2 linked regions of the Microbulbifer sp. A4B17 genome follow. The protein of the gene in region 1 interacts with the protein of each later gene in a pairwise test. Links are inferred from orthologs where the notes say so. Each region holds a gene or a part of one and is shown on either strand. Other genes may lie near its edges. The genes, in order: BTJ40_RS16720 and BTJ40_RS21525.

Region 1 (10,532 bases):
ATATCCATTGCCTTGGCGACAACCGGGTCGATCTTGCTGGGCTCACAGGGGTTGCCAAACATCATGTGCAGGAAGTTTTCCGAATAGCTGAGGCTATTGTCCGGGTACATGAAAGGCATGCCTTGGGAGTGCTTGTAACACATGGCTGCCAGGGTTGGCATTTTAGCAATCAGGCGATGGGCGGAAATCTCGCGGTGCTCTGGATTGGTGATGTCCAGGGAGTCATGGTAGAAGGAAGCGAGGGCTCCAACTACACCGCACATCATCGCCATCGGGTGGGCATCGTAACGGAAGCCTTTAAAGAAGTTCACCAGGGACTCGTGAACCATGGTGTGAGACATAATAGTGTCTACATACTTCTTCTTTTCTTGTGCATTGGGCAGTTCGCCATTCATCAGCAGGTAGCAGGTTTCCAGGTAGTCGGATTTTTCTGCCAGTTGCTCGATGGGGTAGCCGCGGTGCAGCAGTTGGCCTTTGCCGCCATCAATAAAGGTGATCTTGGAATCACATGAGGCGGTAGACACGAAGCCCGGGTCGTAAGTAAATAAGCCTTTGCCGGTCAGACCGCCGACATCGATAACATCGGGGCCGAGGGTACCGGAGCGAACGGGCATCTCAAGAGCGCCGTCGATACCATCGACTGTGAGGTGCGCTTTTTTATCGGACATTGCGGACTCCTAAAAATGTTCTTATGCCGGCCTTCTCCCGCTGTTTTCGGGTGCTAGCGGCCTTTTGAGCGGGGCCAAACTTAAGTGCCGCGCCGCAAATTGTCAAACCAAAAGGAATGGACGACCAGTCTATTGGCGACAGGATATCCGGCTCCGACCCGTGCTTGTAGAGTATTTGTCTAGATAGTGTGCAGGAAAGTCTGAGGAAATCCCGCAGCTACTAAAAAACTGCGCGATACTGGCGGGAACCCCGCGCAATCGCAGGCGTTCGTTGTGTTTTGACTATTGAATGCCTATAATCCGCGCGGCTTGCGCCACGGTACGGCTACTTTGTATAAGACTTAATCAGGTCGAGTGCAAAGTGATCAGCAAGCAGCTCGTCCCTCCATTGAAAAGCTAACGGGCGCCCGGTCGTTCAGGGCAACAAGGTGTTTTTCCTGTGAACAAAAACAGACCTGTCAATTTAGACATTTCCACTATAAAGCTTCCCGCTGCCGCTGTGGTTTCCATTTTGCATCGTATTTCCGGTGTAGTGCTCTTTGCTGTTGTTGCACTACTACTGTGGATGCTCGATGTCAGCCTGGAATCAGAGCAGGGATTCGCCGAAGTCGCAGCGATATTTAACAGTATCCCTGCAAAGCTCATTCTTTGGGCGGCACTGGCGGCACTTATTTACCACATACTGGCAGGTGTACGTCATCTGTTTATGGATATGGGAATGGGTGAAAGTCTCGAAGGCGGCCGCCGCAGCGCTGTTTCAGTGCTGGTACTGGCTGTAATCCTTATTCTTCTTGCGGGAGTATGGTTGTGGTAAAAACAGTAACAAGCTTTGGTCGTAGTGGTACCTTCGACTGGCTCTATCAGAGAGTCACAGCGGTAATACTGCTCGCGTATACCCTCTTTATAGTGGGTTTTATCTTTTTTAGTAAGGACTTCGGCTATCAGGCCTGGTCTGAACTGTTCGCCCAGCGCTGGATGCGTGTTTTCAGCTTGGTTGCTTTGCTGTCCACCATTATTCACGCCTGGATTGGCCTCTGGTCCGTGGTTACCGATTACATCACCAACCGGATGATGGGTGGTAAAGCCACTGTTCTGCGCCTGTTCGTAGAAGTGATTCTGGCTGCGGTTGCCGTGCTCTACACGGTGTGGGGCATTGAAATTCTTTGGGGTGTATAAGCAATGGCGAACATGCGTACTATTTCTTTTGACGGGATTGTAATTGGTGGTGGCGGTGCCGGTATGCGCGCTGCCCTGCAGATGGCCCAGTCCGGCTATAAAACTGCGGTTATTACCAAAGTATTCCCGACGCGTTCTCACACGGTATCTGCCCAGGGCGGAATTACCTGTGCGATCGCCAGCTCAGATCCCAACGACGATTGGCGCTGGCACATGTACGATACCGTTAAAGGTTCCGACTACATTGGTGACCAGGACGCTATCGAATATATGTGTTCCGTAGGCCCTGAGGCAGTATTTGAGCTTGAGCACATGGGGCTGCCCTTCTCTCGTACAGAGGAAGGCCGCATCTATCAGCGCCCCTTCGGCGGTCAGTCCAAAGATTTCGGCCGCGGTGGCCAGGCTGCACGTACCTGTGCCGCTGCTGACCGTACCGGCCATGCACTGCTGCATACTCTCTATCAAAACAACGTTAAGCACAAAACCGAATTCCTGAACGAATGGTTTGCGATTGACCTGGTGAAGAACCAGGACGGTGCTGTTGTGGGTGTGATCGCCATGTGCATCGAAGATGGCGAAGTGGTTTATATCAAATCCAAAGCGACTGTATTCGCTACTGGCGGTGCCGGTCGTATCTTCGCTTCCACCACCAACGCACACATCAATACCGGTGACGGTGTCGGTATGGCCCTGCGTGCCGGTATGCCGGTCCAGGATATTGAGATGTGGCAGTTCCACCCCACTGGTATTTACGGTGCCGGTGTACTCGTGACTGAAGGTTGTCGCGGTGAAGGTGGCTATCTGATCAATAAAGATGGCGAGCGTTTCATGGAGCGCTACGCGCCTAACGCCAAAGACCTCGCTTCCCGCGACGTTGTGGCTCGCTCTATGGTTCTCGAGATTCTCGACGGTCGCGGTTGTGGTCCGGAAGGCGATCACGTATTCCTAAAGCTCGACCATCTGGGTGAGGAATTGCTCAACAGCCGCTTGCCCGGTATCTGTGAACTGTCCAAGACTTTCGCCCACGCCGACCCGGTTAAGGTGCCGATCCCGGTAGTACCTACCTGTCACTATATGATGGGTGGTATTCCGACTAACGTTCACGGTCAGGCTTTGACTCAGGACGCTGCCGGTAACGACCAGATTATCGATGGTTTCTACGCCTGTGGTGAGGTTGCCTGCGTATCTGTACACGGTGCTAACCGTCTGGGTGGTAACTCACTGCTGGATCTGGTGGTGTTCGGTCGCGCTTCCGGTCTGTTTATCGAGAAATCCCTGCGTGAGGGTATCGAGCACCGCGAAGCTTCAGAGTCCGATCTCGAAGCCGCAATGGCTCGCCTGAATCGCCTGGAGACCAACGAGACCGGTGAGAAGGCTTCGGACCTGCGCAAAGAGCTGCAGGGTGTGATGCAAAACCATTTTGGTGTCTTCCGCCGCGGCGACTTTATGGCTGAAGGCGTGAAGAAACTTGCAGATCTGCGCGAGCGTATTGAAAATGTACGCCTCGACGACCGGAGCCGAGCCTTCAATACTGCCCGTGTTGAAGCACTGGAACTGCAGAACTTACTGGAAGTTGCCGAGGCCACTGCGGTTGCCGCAGAGACTCGAACAGAAAGTCGTGGTGCTCACGCCCGCGAGGACTTCCAGGAGCGCGATGATGAAAACTGGCTGTGCCACTCTATGTATTTCCCTGCGGAAAAACGTGTTGGCAAGCGTGCGGTAAACTTCGCGCCTAACACTATGGAAGCCTTTGAACCGAAAGCTCGGACTTACTGATTCGGGAGCGGAATAGAGTATGTTGAAAGTAAGCATTTACCGTTACAACCCGGAAACCGATAAAGCGCCTTACATGCAGGACTATGAACTGGACACCAAGGGCAAGGACCTGATGGTGTTGGATGTTCTGGAGCTGCTGAAAGCCGAAGACCCGACCCTGTCTTTCCGTCGCTCCTGCCGTGAGGGAGTCTGTGGCTCAGACGGCATGAGTATTTCCGGTCGCAATGGTCTGGCGTGCACTACGCCACTGTCTGAAGCTGCCCCCAAGGGTAAACTGGTTCTGCGTCCTCTGCCGGGCCTGCCGGTTATCCGCGACCTGGTCGTGGATATGGAGCAGTTCTACGAGCAGTACAAGAAGATTGAGCCGTACCTGCAGAACGATACACCAGCACCGGCTATTGAGCGTCTGCAGTCTCCTGAAGACCGCGAGAAGCTCGATGGTCTGTACGAATGTATCCTGTGTGCCTGCTGTTCCACCTCTTGTCCGTCTTTCTGGTGGAACCCGGACAAGTTTATCGGCCCGGCTGGTTTGTTGCAGGCTTACCGCTTCCTGGCGGACAGCCGCGACCTGGCTACTGATGAACGCCTGTCAAATCTGGATGACCCCTTTAGTGTTTTCCGTTGCCACGGTATTCAAAACTGTGTCAATGTCTGCCCGAAAGGTTTGAATCCGACGCGTGCGATCGGCCATATCCGCAATATGCTGCTGACCCGTGCCGTGTAAGGGGATGTTGCGGCCGATTATCGGCCCGCTAAGGGTTCGCGTTCTGTGAACCCGGTGCCAGGTAGGGTGCCAAGCAAATGACAAAAGCCGGTTTTAACCGGCAAAAAACTGAAAAGGGGAGGTGGCTTTGTGCGCCTCCCCTTTTGTGAGTGAAAGGAAAGCGCAGTGGCTCAAGAGAAGATCAGCACACTGCAATTGAGGTAGGCATCAACATGCACGAAAGTACCATGGAGCAGCTGTGGCGTAGCTCCCATATCTCCGGGGGCAATGCTGCCTACGTGGAGGAGCTTTACGAGACCTATCTGCACGACCCCAACGGTGTCCCCGAGGAGTGGCGCAATTATTTCGACAGCCTCCCCCGCGTTGAAGGCAGCAGTGATGTTTCCCACGCTGCTGTACGCCAGCACTTTGAGCTGCTCAGCAAGCATCGCGCGCGCCCGGTAGCGGCTCCCGGTGCGGCAGGCTCTGCCAATATCGAGCACGAGCGCAAGCAGATTAAAGTTCTGCAATTGATCGATTCCTACCGTCATCGCGGCCATAAAAAAGCGACCCTCGACCCCTTGGGGCTGATGGCCCGCGAGCAGGTGCCTGACCTGCAGTTGAGCTACCACGGCCTGACCGAAGGTGACTTCGACACCACCTTTAATACCGGCAGCCTGTTTCTCGGCAAAGAAGAAGCAACCCTGCGCGAAATTGTCGAGGGCCTGGAGCGCACTTACTGTGGCAACCTGGGCGCTGAGATCATGCATCTCTCCAACCTGGAAGAGCAGCAGTGGTTCCAGCAGCGTCTTGAGCGCAGCCAGTCCAAAGCCAATTTCGGCACCGATATCCAGATTGAAATTCTGCAGCGTCTCTCTGCTGCTGAAGGTCTGGAGCGCCACCTGGACTCCAAGTACCCCGGCACCAAGCGCTTTGGTGTAGAGGGTGGTGAGAGCCTGATCCCGATGATGGACGCTCTGATCCGTCGCTCCGGCACTTACGGGGTGAAGGAAGTCGTGATCGGTATGGCCCACCGCGGCCGCCTGAATACCCTGGTCAATATCCTCGGTAAAAATCCGGCGGACCTGTTCCAGGAGTTTGAAGGCAAGAAAACTCTCGATACTTCCGGCGACGTGAAATACCACCAGGGCTTCTCCTCCAATGTGATGACTCCCGGTGGTGAAGTTCACCTGGCGCTGGCCTTTAACCCTTCGCACCTGGAAATCAGTGCCCCTGTTGTTGTTGGTTCCGTGCGTGCCCGCCAGGACCGCCGTAAAGATGCAACTGGCGAGAAGGTAATGCCGATCAACATCCACGGCGATGCGGCTTTTGCTGGTCAGGGTGTTGTGCAGGAAACCCTGCAGATGTCCCAGACCCGCGGTTACTACACCGGCGGTACTGTGCACATCGTACTGAATAACCAGGTGGGCTTTACCACCAGCAAGCGCGAAGACGCCCGCTCCACTGAGTACTCCACCGATCCCGCTAAGATGATCGATGCGCCGGTGCTGCACGTAAATGGCGACGACCCGGAAATGGTCGTATTGGCCGCGCTGCTAGCGGTGGACTACCGCTACGAATTTAAGAAAGATATCGTTATCGACCTGGTCTGCTACCGTCGTCGCGGCCACAACGAGACCGATGACCCCTCTGGTACCCAGCCGCTGATGTACCAGACCATCCGCAAGCACAAGACTACCCGCACGCTCTATTCCGAGAAGCTGGTGGGCGAGGGCATCCTGGACAAGGTTGCCGCAGACAAGCTGGCTAACGACTACCGCGACAAACTGGATGCCGGTGAAGACGTTGCTACCGGTCTTGTGAAGAAGCCCGACTCCTCCATGTTTGTGGATTGGAGCCCCTACCTGGGCCACGACTGGAACGAGCCCGCAGATACTGGCTACGCATTGCCGAAACTGCAGGATGTCGCCACGCGCATGACCAATGTGCCCGATGGCATTGTGATGCAGCGCCAGGTCTCCAAAATCTATGAAGACCGCCGCAAGATGGCCGGCGGTGCCCTGCCTCTGAACTGGGGTATGGCGGAAACCCTGGCTTACGGCACACTGCTGGAAGACGGCTTTATGGTCCGTTTCACTGGCGAGGATGTGGGTCGCGGTACCTTCTCCCATCGTCACGCGGTGATTCACAGCCAGAAAGACGGTCAGAGCTATGTGCCTTTGCAGCATATGTTCGAAGACCAGCCGCCTTTCTATATTTACGACTCGCTGCTGTCTGAAGAGGCGGTATTGGCGTTTGAATACGGCTATGCGACCACTACACCTAAGTCTCTGGTGGTGTGGGAAGCTCAGTTTGGTGACTTCGCCAACGGTGCCCAGGTTGTGATCGACCAGTTCATTACTTCCGGTGAGCACAAGTGGGGCCGAATGTGCGGCCTGGTAATGCTGTTGCCGCACGGGTACGAAGGCCAGGGCCCAGAGCACTCCTCTGCACGTCTTGAGCGCTTTATGCAGCTGTGTGCCGAACACAATATCCAGGTGTGTAACGCCACTACCCCTGCGCAGATTTTCCACCTGCTGCGTCGCCAGGCTGTGCGCCCCATGCGTCGTCCTCTGGTAATCATGAGCCCGAAGTGGATTCTGCGCCACAAGCTGGCAACCTCCAGCCTGGAAGAGCTGGCTGAGGGTCGTTTCCACAACGTGATCCAGGACCAGGGCGTAGATCCAGACAAAGTGAAGCGTTTGGTTCTGTGTTCCGGCAAGGTTTACTACCACCTGCTGGAAGCCCGTATGGAGCGCGAGCAGGAAGATGTGGCGTTCGTACGAATCGAGCAGCTGTACCCATTCCCGGACGAAGAGTTTGTGGAAGCGGTTTCCGCATTCAAGAAGATCAAGAGTGTTGCCTGGTGTCAGGAAGAGCCCATGAATCAGGGCGCCTGGTACTCCAGCCAGCACCACTTGCGTCGCCTGTTGTCGGAAACCCATCCGAAGCTGGATCTGGAATACGTGGGCCGCGCCCCATCCGCAGCACCTGCGGCGGGCTATATGTCCACGCACCTTGAAGAACAGAATAAGTTCATCAACGAGGCGCTGACCGTCAAATAACCGGCGGCAGTAATAAGTGAAGAGTCAATCTCAGGAAACAGAAAAAATGACGATCGAGATTAAAGCGCCAACTTTCCCTGAATCTGTTCAGGACGGAACTGTCGCCACCTGGCATAAACAACCCGGTGAAGCTGTGTCCCGCGATGAGCTGATCGTGGATATCGAAACCGATAAAGTTGTGCTGGAAGTTGTTGCACCTGCCGATGGTGCCCTGACTGAAATCATCAAGGGTGAGGGCGATACCGTCCTCTCCAATGAGGTGATTGCCAAGTTTGAAGCGGGCGCTGGCGCAGCCACTGCCCCCGCAGAAGAAAAAGCAGAAGTTCCGGCTGCCGAAGCGGCTGCTCCTGCGGCTGGCGACAAAATTGCTATGCCATCTGCCAAGAAAATGGCTGCTGAGAAGGGCGTAGATCTGGCGGGTGTTGAAGGCACTGGCAAGGGTGGTCGCGTTCTCAAGGAAGACGTAATGAAAGCGGGCACTGCGCCGGCTGCCGCTGCTGCACCTGCCGCCGCTGCTGCTGAAGTTGCGGTTGCTCCGGGTGAGCGCGTAGAGAAGCGTGTTCCTATGACCCGTATGCGTAAGCGTATCGCTGAGCGCCTGCTGGACGCTTCCCAGTCCACCGCCATGCTCACCACCTTTAACGAGGTGAACATGAAGCCGATTATGGACCTGCGCAAGAACTACAAAGACCTTTTCGAGAAGACCCACAACGGCACTCGTCTGGGCTTTATGGGCTTCTTCGTAAAAGCTGCAGTAGAAGCGCTGAAGCGCTACACCGCGGTGAACGCGTCTATCGACGGTAACGATATCGTTTACCACGGTTACCAGGATATCGGTGTAGCGGTTTCCTCTCCGAAAGGCCTGGTTGTGCCGATTCTGCGCAATGCGGAGAACATGGGCCTGGCGGATATGGAAAACAATATCCGCGACCTGGGTGTTCGCGCCCGCGATGGCAAACTGTCTATCGAAGAGATGACTGGCGGTACCTTCACCATCACCAACGGTGGTGTATTCGGTTCCTTGCTGTCCACCCCGATTCTGAATCCACCACAAACCGCAATTCTGGGTATGCACAAAATCCAGGAGCGCCCGATGGCGGTGAATGGCAAGGTGGAAATCCTGCCGATGATGTACCTGGCGCTGTCCTATGACCACCGTCTGATCGACGGTAAGGAAGCTGTTGGCTTCCTGGTGGCGATCAAGGAAATGATCGAAGATCCAGCGCGTATCTTGCTCGAAGTTTAAAAAATAAGTCCAGGGGCCTAAGGGCCCCCTCGATCACACTGCATTAGAAATATCTGGAACTGATCATGTCCGAAAAATTTGACGTAATCGTAATTGGCTCCGGTCCTGGTGGTTATGTCGCTGCCATCCGTGCCGCTCAGCTGGGTCTGAAAACCGCTTGTATCGAAAAGTGGAAAAACAAGGAAGGTAAATACGTAAATGGCGGCACCTGCCTGAACGTAGGTTGTATCCCCTCTAAGGCACTGCTGGACAGCTCCTGGAAGTACCACGAGGCCAAAGACGCTCTCGACGTGCACGGCATTGAAGTCGGCAAGATCAAGATGGATGTGAGCAAGATGATCGAGCGCAAAGGCGAGATTGTTAACAAGCTGACCGGCGGTGTAGCTGGCCTGTTCACAGCTAACAAAGTGACCTCCATTTTCGGCACCGGCAAGCTGCTGGCTAACAAGAAAGTGGAAGTGACTGACGACGAAGGCAACAGCACCGTCTACGAAGCCGAAAACGTCATTCTGGCTTCCGGTTCTGTACCGGTAAATATTCCGCCCGCTCCGGTAGACAACAAAATTATTGTCGATTCCACTGGTGCTCTGGAATTCACTGAAACTCCAAAGCGTTTGGGTGTTATCGGTGCCGGCGTAATTGGTCTGGAGCTGGGCTCCGTATGGAACCGCCTGGGCTCCGAAGTGGTTGTTCTGGAAGCGATGGATAAATTCCTGGCAATTATGGATCAGCAGGTTGCCAAAGAATCCCAGAAAATCTTCAAGAAGCAGGGCCTGGATATCCGCCTCGCTTGCCGCGTAACCGGCTCCGAAGTGAAAGGCGAGGAAGTGGTTGTTACTTACCAGGACAAAGATGGTAAAGAGCACCAGGAAACTTTCGACAAGCTGATCGTCTGCGTTGGCCGTCGCCCTTACACTGAAGGCCTTCTTTCTGAAGATGCCGGTGTGAAGATGGACGAGCGTGGATTCATCTATGTCAACGACCTGTGCATGACTTCTGCTCCGGGCGTATGGGCGATTGGTGACGTGGTACGCGGCCCAATGCTGGCGCACAAGGCCTCAGAAGAAGGTGTTGTGGTTGCCGAGCGCATCGCCGGCCAGAAACCGATGATGAACTACGACGTGATCCCCAACGTTATCTACACTCACCCGGAAATCGCTGCGGTTGGCCGCACTGAAGAACAGGTGAAAGCCGATGGCGAGCCCTACAACGTAGGCAGCTTCCCGTTTGCTATCAATGGTCGCGCTATGGCCGCCAACGATACCCAGGGCTTTGTGAAAATCATTGCTCATGCGGAAACTGACCGCGTACTGGGTGCCCACATCGTTGGCCCGTCTGCCGCAGACCTGGTTCAGCAAGTGGCGATCGCGATGGAATTCGGTTCCAGCGCTGAAGATATCGGTATGACTGTATTTGCACACCCGACTCTGTCTGAGACCGTGAAAGAAGCGGCGTTGGGCGTGAATGGTCATGCGATCCATACCGTAAATCGCAAGAAGCGCAAGTAAGAATATTTTTCGATGTCGGGGCACTAATTATTGATTAATTAGCGCCCCGGTTTCATTTACGGAATTCAGAATTTGCAACGACGGAAATTTTGAGTTTTGTCTTTCAGGTGCAGAGAGATCTGCAATTAATAAACACATTTCACATGTGAATTGGTATTGACTATGAACTTGCATGAGTATCAGGGCAAACAACTGTTTGCGGCATACGGATTGCCGGTTTCCAAAGGCATTGCAGCGGAAACCCCGGCAGCGGCAGTAGCAGCGGCTGACGAAATTGGCGGTGATAAGTGGGTAGTAAAGGCCCAGGTACACGCTGGTGGCCGCGGTAAGGCTGGCGGTGTAAAGCTGGTAGATTCCAAGGCAGAAATTGAAGAGTTTGCCAGGAAGTGG
Region 2 (10,047 bases), 1.1 Mb from region 1 along the record:
CCCCCGGTGGCAACTCCAGAAGAAGCTCTACAGGTCCTGGACCGCATCCACCGCTATACCTACAACCAAATCGGGGATGAGCGTCTCTGGGTCAACAGCATGCCCTGTGCGATTGGGGCAGATAAAGACATCCCTGTAGCCCGCTATGGGAGCTCCCACAGCGGCACCATGAAAACTATTTACCGCCTGGGTCTCGGACTGCGCTACGGCCGCGCCATGCAGACCATTGCCGGTATCCATTACAACTTTTCGCTACCCGAGGAGTTCTGGCTGTGGCTGCATGAAATCGAAGGCAGCAGTGAGGATTTAAAGAGCTTTAAAACCCGTCGCTACTTCGACCTGATTCGTAACTTCCGCCGCAATTACTGGTTACTGATTTATCTGTTTGGCGCCGCGCCTGCGGTGTGCGCCTCGTTTGTCGAAGGACGCGAGCACAAACTGCAAGCCTTTAACGGCGACGGCCATACCTTACACGTACCTCATGCCACCTCCCTGCGGATGGGCGACCTGGGTTATAACAGCAACGTGCAACAATCACTGGTGGTTTGCTACAACGACCTGCGCAGCTATTTATCGACGCTCTGTTCAGCGATCAGCAGCTCTTACGGCCCCTATCAGGAAATGGGGGTTAAAAATGAAGGCGGCGACTATCAGCAATTGTCGACAGGCGTACTGCAGATCGAGAATGAGTTTTACTCACCGATTCGTCCCAAGAACCCCGCCAAACGGGGGGAAACAGCGCTGTCCGCCCTGGATAATCGCGGTGTCGAATATGTTGAGGTGCGCTGTCTCGACCTGAACCCCTTCGCCCCCCTGGGAATCGACGCCCAGCAGATGCGTTTTCTCGATAGCTTCCTGTTGCACTGCCTACTCACTGACAGCCCCAAAACCAGTGACGCTGATTACCGCAGTACCCAGGAAAACCAGCAGCGTATCGTATACCGGGGCCACGAGCCGGAACTGACACTGCTCGACAACGGTGGCGAGCGAAAGCTGAACGACTGGGCCACCCAGTTATTGGGCGAAGTCGACTCAGTGGCAGAATTGCTGGATAGCGCCTGGGGAGGCTCGCAGTACCGCAGCTCGGTGGGTGTGCAGAAGGCTAAGGTGAAAGGGGATATCCTCACACCGGCACAGCAGATTCTGGCAGAGATGCGCGAACAAAATATCACCTTTTCCCAGTGGGCTATGGATAAAGCCGAGCAGCATCGTCGCTACTTCCTGGAGCGTCCCCTGGATAGCGACTCTCTACAGGATTTTCTACACCAGGCGGAAACTTCACTGCTTAAGCAAAAAGAAGTTGAAGCGCAGGACAGCGGCACTTTTGAGACCTTTCTGAGTCGTTACTATGCCCAGTACAACTGCTGCCAGGACTAGCGGCTGATACAGTGCCGCAAAAAGAGGCCTGAGCGAGGCTTATGAACTATCTGGCACACCTGTTACTGTCCGGGTCCAATCCGCGCTGGCGGCTGGGCGGGCTTTTGGGAGACTTTGTCAAAGGCCCCCTGGGCGACAGTTGGCCGACGGATATTGAGCGTGGCATTCGCCTGCACCGTCGCATTGATGCCATCACTGATACGCACCCCGCCTATCGGGATGCTCTGGCACAATTGGACCCGCGCTGGCGCCGCTATGCCGGGATTGCGTTGGATATTTGGTTCGATCACCTGTTGGCACAAAACTGGCAGCAGTGGCATTCCGAAGCTCTGGACGATTTCTGCCGCACCTGTTGGAAAGACTTTCATTCCGACAGCCGGTATATTCCGCCCCGCGCAAAGGCATTTATTGAGCGCGCCGAGCAAATTAAACTGCTGCAAAGTTACCGCGAGGAACGGGTAATCGAGCTGACCCTGGAGCGGGTTGGGCAGAGGCTGCGCCGCCCGGTAGCGCTGCAGGAATTGCTGCCGGAACTTATTGCCGGGCGGAACAATCTGGAAAGCAATTTCAATAAACTATTAACCGACTTGAATCTCGAAGCGAACCGCTTTCGACAGCACTATTCAGGATCCGAATTACCATGACCCTACCCAACCCGCGCATCACTTTTCTTCTGGTATTTCTAATGGTGGCCTTTTTACTCGGCGCCGCCTTTTATCTCGAGTACGTGCAAGGCCTGGAGCCCTGCAAGCTGTGTATTACCCAGCGGGTAATGCTGTTGGGTGTCGGAGTGGTTTCGCTGATCGCATTCCTGCACAACCCGGCAACTATCGGCCGGAGGGTATACGGCCTGCTGGTATCCTTATGGGCAATGGGCGGCCTCTACTTTGCCGGTCGACAACTCTGGCTGCAAAGCCTGCCGGAAGACCAGGTGCCGGCCTGCGGTCCGAGCGTCAGTTATATGATTGAAGTGTTCCCTATGGCCGATGTACTCAAGGCACTGCTGAGCGGCGATGGCAATTGCGCCGAAGTACAGTGGACAATGATGGGCCTGAGTATCCCCGGTTGGGCCGCTATTGGTTTTGCCGGCCTGATCCTGTTCGGCGGCTGGCAAGCATTTCGCAAGGGCTAACAATCTCCGGCGGCTTTAGTGGCCGCCGCTCCCTCCATGTCAAAATCCACACTGCGCAAAATATCTCACTGGCTGGGCGGGGCTGCCATTCTGGTTGCCGGTAGCTGGCTGGGAAATCTCACCAGCTCAAGCCTGTCGCTGCCCATTCCAGGGTCTGTCGTGGGAATGCTGGTATTGCTGTTGATCCTCGTACTTTATGGCGGGGTTCCCACCGGTCTTTCCAGAGTCAGCTCACAACTGCTTTACCTGTTGCCCCTGCTGTTACTGCCGGCGGCTGTCGGAGTATTTTTTTTTCAGGGCCTGACCCTGTCAGACTGGCTCGCTCTGATCGCCGCTATTTTTATCGGCACACTGGTCAGTATTGCTATCTGCGCACTACTACTTAAAAAAATGCTGATTGGTTCCGGGGGTGGAGAGGATGAGTGAGCTCCTGGAGAGCCCGGTCTTTGTATTGCCCTTAAATGTCACGGCTTTTCTTATCGCAGTTACCCTTTACCGGCGCTACCAGACTGTACTGCTACACCCCATCATCAGCGCCAGTATTCTGGTCACAATAACACTGAGTGTTCTCCGGATTCCCTATGGGAGTTACCGGGACTCCAGCACAGTGCTGTACAGCTTGCTGGGACCCGCTGTCGTTGCCCTGGCCGTCCCCCTCAAACAAAACCTGGTAATTATCCGCAAAGCCGGCTGGCCACTGCTTGTGACTATTTTTGTCGGCGCAACCCTGGCTCCTATCATAGCGGTGCTAATCGCACTGGCGCTCGGCGCAGGCAAGTCGGTGTTACTGGCGCTGAGCGGCAAATCTATTACCACACCCATCGCACTGGCCCTGGCGGAGACAATCCACGCTTCTCTCAGCCTTACTGCGGCCATTGTGGTTTTAACCGGGGTTGTCGGAGCTATCGCTGGCCCATTTTTAATGAGTCGTCTCAATATTCACGATGAGCGCATTGTCGGTATCGTACTCGGCATCAATGCCCACGCGGTAGGAACGGCGCGGGCATTAGAAATCAGTGCCTTATGCGGCGCCTGTGCAGCGTTGGCGATGGGTACCTGCGGTGCGCTCACAGCACTGATTTTGCCGCTCATTATCAGTGGATAAAACACCTCTAATTTCCTCCACAAGAGATCGCCGCAAGCATCGTTGTATTATGGCGTAGATCACACTCTGCACCTTGCCGTCGGCGGGGGAATCTCCTATCTTCTTAGGGCCTTCTGGATCAGCAATAAAGCTGGCTATCACGGCAACAGTAACCAAAGGATTCCTGGAGATGCTGGAAAATTGTAAATCTGCGCGCGAGCGCTGGGGTGGCGTCAGTGAAATCATTGACCGCTGGCTACAGTCCCGACAAATCCTGCTGGTGAGTTACTACCATCTATCAGAAAAAAAAGAGTTTAACGAAGGTGACTCGGAGACCGAGAACGGTGTGCGTCATCTTTGCCAGTTACTCGTAGACTACGTCTCTGCAGGACACTTTGAGGTATACGAACAGCTGATACTGGAAGGCCAGGCTTTTGACGATAAGCAGGGGCTGCAACAGGCGCGGGAACTCTATCGGGATATTGATGTGACCACTGATGTCGCAGTCGATTTCAATGATAAGTACCAGGAAACCGACGATCTATCCAGCCTGAATCCGGATTTGTCACAGCTGGGGGAAGCATTGGAAACCCGCTTTAGTTCCGAAGATCGAATGATCGCACTTTTGCACACGGCCCATAAAAACCAGCTGGTCTAAAAAACTGAATTCATCACTATAAAGGCGATGGGAAGCCAGCGCCTTTAATCGAATATTTTTGCTGTTGATTTTTCACCCTGAAAAATAAAGGCGCCCATTGGGCGCCTTTATTGAATCCAAAAGAGTAAATTTAATTACTCACTTTTGGGCTCTTCTTTTTTCTCTTCTTTTTTCTCGGCGCCATCTTCCTTGCCAACATTAGCTTTATGCAGCTCCACTTCAAAAATCAACGTTGCGTTAGGACCGATCTTACCGCCTGCACCACCCGGGCCATATGCCAGCTCGGAAGGAATGTAAAGCTCCCACTTGGAACCTTCTTTCATCAGTTGCAACGCTTCGGTCCAACCCTTGATAACACCATTAACCGGGAACTGAACCGGCTCCCCACGGGCGTAGGAACTATCAAATTCTTCACCATTGATCAGGGTACCTTTGTAGTCCACCTCAACAGTGCTGTTTTCACTGGGCTTAGTGCCGGAACCTTCAGTAATCACTTTGTACTGCAGGCCAGAGTCTGTAGTAATAACGCCTTCTTTCTTGGCGTTCTCTTCGAGGAAAGTTTTACCTTCCTGCAGATTTTTGTCAGCGGTCTCTTTAAACTCTTTTTCCTGCTCGGCCAGCATCTCCTGCTGTTTCTTCTGCATTTGCTCCTGGAAGGCGGCAATAGTTTGCTGCTTTTCTTCATCAGACAAACGGGATTCACGACCGCTGGAAACATCGTTGAGAGCCATCAACACCACTTGAGGATCCAGCTTCACATCTTGAGCCTCAAGGCGCTTAGCCATATCTTCGGCAATGATGTAGCTGACCTTCTTCTCCTGGGTGTCCAGGGAAACTTCTTTTTCCTGCTTAGATCCCTGTTCGTTACAGCCGGTCAGCGCCAGGCCAAGGGCAATTGCTGCAGCCAAAGGGTATTTATTCATGGGTGTTGTCTCTTTGTCCGTATTGCGTTGAATGATTCGCGCTTGACCCTGGGTCAATGCCTGCGGCGGCTTCTCAAGTAATCCTGATTACGGCCTTAGCCTCCAGGCGCACCTTTTCCGCCAGTCCGCTCAAGTCTAACCCAAGGCGACTGCAAGTGCATACCGATGACGCGCACACTGTGCAGGACACCACATTCCCCCACAAGGTTCCAGAGACAAGCGAGAAAAAAATATCAGTACAGCACTGTTTTCACTGCTTACGGCATACATTTTTTTTAAAAACAGCGCTATTATCGACCCGTCGCCGGTTATTGTTCCGGACTGTTTGATGTGCTTTTCAGTTTTGGAACAATTTACAGTGTTCAGATCCCCGATTTAAATATGTCGTTTTCATATAGATCTGATCCGTACACTGTCCGGATGTTCCAATTGATAATAAACGTCAGGACATTTACTCATGGCTGCCAAACAAAGAGCTGTCAATCCGGTCGCAGAACTGGAAGCACAAATTTCCAAGCTAACCATCAAGCTGGACAAAGCCCGCAACAAGAAAGTTACCGATACCGGCAAAAGTGTTTTAAAAGCCGGAAAAGCACTAACCTCTGCAAAAGATAAATTGGCCAAAGCTAAAGCCAAGCTTGTAGACGCTAGAACTGCAGCCAAGGCACGAAAGACAGCTGCAACCAAGAAACGTGTTGAAACGGCCAAAGCCAATGTAGAAAAACACAACGAAGCTCTCCAGCAAGCCAAGGCTATACACGCCGAAGCAAAGAGTGCCGAGACTCAGGCAAAGGCCGAGTTGAAGGCTGCCGAGACAGTACGCAAGGCTGGGATGAAAGCAGAAAAGCTCTTAAACAAAACCAAACCGAAACCCCGTAAAGCGGCCAGCACCAAGAAAGCGGCAACTGCTAAGACCACCGCAGCCAAGAGCCGCACTAAAGCGAGTGCCGCAAGTGCTGCAAAAACCACAAAAAAGACCGCAGTAAAAAAATCCACTGAAAAGAGAACCAGTGCCAAGAAGGCGCCGGCAAAAACCGCCACTGCCGCCAAAACTGTAAAGAAAGCACCTGCTAAGAAGGCTTCCTCAGCAGAGAAGAAAACCCCCGCAAAGAAAGCTCCTACGAAGAAGGCTGCTAGCGCTGAAAAGAAAACCCCGGCAAAAAAAGCTCCAGCTAAAACCGCTGCAGCCAAGAAGCCAGCGGCCAGCAAGCCCAACGCAGAAGCCAAGCCTGCAGTAGCAGCTGTAAAACCAAAAGCAGAAGCTCCGAAGATTGAGGCCACTAAGCCTGAGGCCACCCAAAAACCCAACGACGATTCAAAAGCAGTGGCCCAGGCCAAGCAGCAAAAGCCGGTGGAAACTCCGCCTGCTGCAGCGACGATTACTCCCAGTACTCCCGCAAACAGCCTGTTTTCTTCGGAGCAACCTAGCGGCGAATAGTCCCAGGCAGCGGGGCTCGGAACAACCGATCCCGCTGTAATACTGACAACTTGGTTTTCGCTAATTGAACCTTGTGCTTTTCACGACTGTATAACTGGCGACATCAGAAAAGTACAGCAAGTCCAGTACGTATGGCAGCGGCTTAGCCTGCTGCCCCCCTGTGAGCCAAGTAGTTTTCGATCAGGCCCACCCAACGGGCCTGATCTTTTTGCAACAAGCCATACTGCTGGGATGCAAGCTCCAGCGCAGAGCGATCCCCCGGCCAGTCCTCAGCATAAATTTTCCATAGGGCAGCCAACTGCATTTGTTCCAGTTTCAACTCATAGCGTTTACACAGTGCATAAGCCCTTTGAGTATGGGGACGCAAACGCCCCAGCCAACGACGCAGGTGTCTCACACTGCTAATCATTCGCCTGCGCGGTGCAATTCCTCGATCTGCAACTCTCCAACCCTCCTCACTGATCTCCTTGCCACAAACGGTTGTATAACTCGCCCACAACAGAAGACACACATCAGCGCCATTTCTGTCCTGGCAGTCGAGCAGGAATTGCTCGACATCCTGATAGGCATAAAAGTCCAAGCTGAACTGCCAGAGGGGGTTTTCCTTGGGGGAAGATGGAGGTGAAGTATTTGTCACGTTAGAATCCCGACCCTTTGCTGATCGGCATAGTACCCCAGTCTCTGTGGAGTCCGGGTCTGTTCAATAGCCTAGCATTCATCGGCCTGTTCATAAGAGGTTTTTCCAGTGATCAATTTACAAGGGGTTTCCCTGCACCGTGGTGAGCGCGACCTACTGGACAGCGCAGATTGCAGAATCTTCCCCGGCCACAAAGTGGGAATTATCGGTGCCAACGGCTGTGGCAAGTCAACTCTGTTCAAATTATTACTCGGTCAGCTGGAGACCGACGCCGGGCGGGTCGACCTGCCCAGTACCTGGCGTATCTCCCATATGGCCCAGGAGGTAGAAGCCAGCGAGCAGTCGGCCCTGGATTACGTTTTGGACGGCGATAGCGAGCTACGTCTTTTACAAAAGCAACTGGCGGAAGCCGAGGCCAGCAGTAATACCGACGGTCACAAGCTGGCGGAGCTGCACGAGCGCATGGCCAGCATCGACGGCTACAGTGGCCCAGCACGCGCCGCACAGCTCCTCGATGGACTGGGCTTCTCCCATGCAGAACAACAGCGCCCCGTGCGCAGCTTTTCCGGTGGCTGGCGTATTCGTCTCAACCTCGGCCGCGCTCTGATGTGCCCTGCAGATCTTATGTTATTGGATGAGCCCACCAACCACTTGGACCTGGATGCCACCCTTTGGCTGGAGCAGTGGCTGCAACGCTTTCCCGGCACCCTGCTGATTATTTCCCACGACCGGGATTTCTTGGATGCGGTAGTCGACGGCATTGTCAGCTTTGAACAGCAAAAACTGGTCTTGTACAGTGGCAACTACAGTGCCTTCGAGCGCGCCCGTGCCGAGCGCCTGGCCCAGCAACAAATACAGTTTGAAAAGCAGCAGGCTGAACGCGCGCATATGGAAGATTTTGTGCGACGCTTTCGCGCCAAGGCGAGCAAGGCCAAGCAGGCACAGAGCCGTCTGAAAGCCCTGGACCGAATGGCTCTGATAGCCCCGGCCCATGTGGACTCTCCCTTTCACTTTACTTTGCCGTCCTCAGATAAAACCTCTAATCCGTTAATCGACCTGCGCGAGGCAGATATCGGCTATACCGACAGGGTGGTGGTGAAGGATGTCCAGCTGGGCATTCAACCGGGGCGCCGTATCGGCTTGCTCGGGCCAAATGGTGCGGGCAAATCCTCCCTGATCAAAACCCTGGCCGGCACACTGGCGCCCCTCAGCGGGGAACGTCAATGTGGCGAGCATCTGGCCATCGGCTATTTTGCCCAGCACCAACTGGAGGCACTGGACAGTAACGGCTCACCCTTACTGCACCTGCAAAGATTGAGCCCGGATGCCTCGGAACAATCACTTCGGGATTTTCTCGGCGGCTACGGTTTTATCGGCGACCGGGTATTCGAAATAGTAGGCGGCTTCTCCGGGGGCGAAAAAGCCCGCTTGGCCCTGGCGCTGCTGGCCTGGCAAAAGCCCAACCTGTTACTTCTCGACGAGCCGACAAACCACTTGGATTTGGAAATGCGCCACGCCCTGACCCTGGCATTGGCAGAATTTCCCGGCGCCGTCATATTGGTTTCCCACGATCGCCACTTACTGGCCAATACCGCCGACGAATTTATCCTGGTAGCCGATGGCCGGGCCGAACCCTATAGTGGCGATCTGGACGACTACAAACAGTGGCTGCTCGGTTTTAACCGGGATAAGAAACGCAAGGAGGAAAAGTCTTCTACGGTTTCTGGCTCTGAAGAAAAAGCCCCAGAGGATAAGAAAACCCAAAGACGCGCCGCCGCCGCACTGCGCGAGCAACTGAAGCCCCTGACCAACAAGCTCAAGAATATAGAGCGACAGATGGCTGCGGCAGAAAAGGCATTGGCTGCGGTACAGGAAAAACTTGCCGATGAGGCACTTTACAGTGGCGGCCAGCAGGAAGAAATAGCACGACTTAACAGGCAGCAATCGGAGCAGCAGGAGTTAATGGAAGAACTGGAAATGGACTGGCTGGAGATTTCTGAAACGTTGGAGGATATTCGCAGCGAGTAACTTTATGGAGTACCACCCAACATAAAGCATTCAGGTGGGCGGTAGAGCTTTTCGGCCGCCCACTGAAAAACTCGGTTCGTTTACCCTTTAACGAATACAACCGTATTCATCCACCGCAATACCAATCGGTGTATTTGGACATTGATCTATATAACTGGGCACCCCATCAAAGTCCGTATCCAACGGGCAGCCATCTAGCTGCACATCAATTCCCACAGGGGTTTGCGGGCATTGATCAGTGGCATCGATAATGCCATCCGCATCTTCGTCATACCAAAAATCCGGATATTCAAGCCATTGATAGCCAACCGCCAAACTGGCGAAGCCATCAACACCTCCCTCTTCGACCCCTTGGAAAACCCGAAAATCTGCCCGAGCCTGCCAGCGTGGACCAAGGTGATATTTAATCCCTATTCCCGCATTCACCATAGTTTGCCGGTCGTGCCAATCGCAGTGGTAGGGCGGATAGGGGTAATAGTGGCCGTCTGGGCGATCTTCAGGAACATAGAACTTCTTACGGCAATCCCAAGGGTAGGGATAATATGGGTCGTAAGGATTATCAGGGTCGTAAGTATAATCTGGGTCATCCGGATGCCAGTGTTTTTTGCGGTAGCGCCGATCGTAATTTATACGTAATTCGCCCAGGCCGAATGCGACATAAGGTTGCCAACAAAAGTTACCGCAGAACTGCCCACCAAACTGATACAGCAAATCTAAGCGGTAGTTATATACATCTACCTTCTCAGGGGTATCTGCAACACTCACAACGA

What was found.
Region 2: the proteins of BTJ40_RS16720 (region 1) and BTJ40_RS21525 interact in binary tests that used the Escherichia coli proteins (3 or more experiments, as listed by UniProt). The link is inferred for Microbulbifer sp. A4B17 from one-to-one orthologs.

The regions. Positions count from the first base shown.
Region 1 is NZ_CP029064.1:3,798,912-3,809,443, reverse strand. What follows is about bases 4,168-7,588. They hold BTJ40_RS16720 (2-oxoglutarate dehydrogenase E1 component), read left to right. Parts: upstream 4,168-4,556; coding sequence 4,557-7,388; downstream 7,389-7,588. Other genes in these bases: odhB (2-oxoglutarate dehydrogenase complex dihydrolipoyllysine-residue succinyltransferase), read left to right, coding at 7,435-7,588; BTJ40_RS16725 (succinate dehydrogenase iron-sulfur subunit), read left to right, coding at 4,168-4,344. Outside these bases: gltA (citrate synthase), read right to left, coding at 1-668; sdhC (succinate dehydrogenase, cytochrome b556 subunit), read left to right, coding at 1,108-1,482; sdhD (succinate dehydrogenase, hydrophobic membrane anchor protein), read left to right, coding at 1,476-1,844; sdhA (succinate dehydrogenase flavoprotein subunit), read left to right, coding at 1,848-3,620; more of BTJ40_RS16725, read left to right, coding at 3,640-4,167; more of odhB, read left to right, coding at 7,589-8,634; lpdA (dihydrolipoyl dehydrogenase), read left to right, coding at 8,700-10,142; sucC (ADP-forming succinate--CoA ligase subunit beta), read left to right, coding at 10,305-10,532. UniProt on the Escherichia coli protein: E1 component of the 2-oxoglutarate dehydrogenase (OGDH) complex which catalyzes the decarboxylation of 2-oxoglutarate, the first step in the conversion of 2-oxoglutarate to succinyl-CoA and CO(2).
Region 2 is NZ_CP029064.1:4,904,035-4,914,081, forward strand. Bases 6,882-9,817 are described here. They hold BTJ40_RS21525 (ATP-binding cassette domain-containing protein), read left to right. Parts: upstream 6,882-7,357; coding sequence 7,358-9,277; downstream 9,278-9,817. Other genes in these bases: BTJ40_RS21520 (TIGR02444 family protein), read right to left, coding at 6,882-7,249; BTJ40_RS21530 (thrombospondin type 3 repeat-containing protein), read right to left, coding at 9,365-9,817. Also shown: gshA (glutamate--cysteine ligase), read left to right, coding at 1-1,377; BTJ40_RS21485 (ACP phosphodiesterase), read left to right, coding at 1,419-2,021; BTJ40_RS21490 (disulfide bond formation protein B), read left to right, coding at 2,018-2,509; BTJ40_RS21495 (CidA/LrgA family protein), read left to right, coding at 2,546-2,935; BTJ40_RS21500 (LrgB family protein), read left to right, coding at 2,928-3,614; rsd (sigma D regulator), read left to right, coding at 3,784-4,251; BTJ40_RS21510 (FKBP-type peptidyl-prolyl cis-trans isomerase), read right to left, coding at 4,386-5,174; BTJ40_RS21515 (histidine kinase), read left to right, coding at 5,632-6,612; more of BTJ40_RS21520, read right to left, coding at 6,755-6,881; more of BTJ40_RS21530, read right to left, coding at 9,818-10,047. UniProt on the Escherichia coli protein: Genetic data indicate it may be involved in ribosome assembly or function.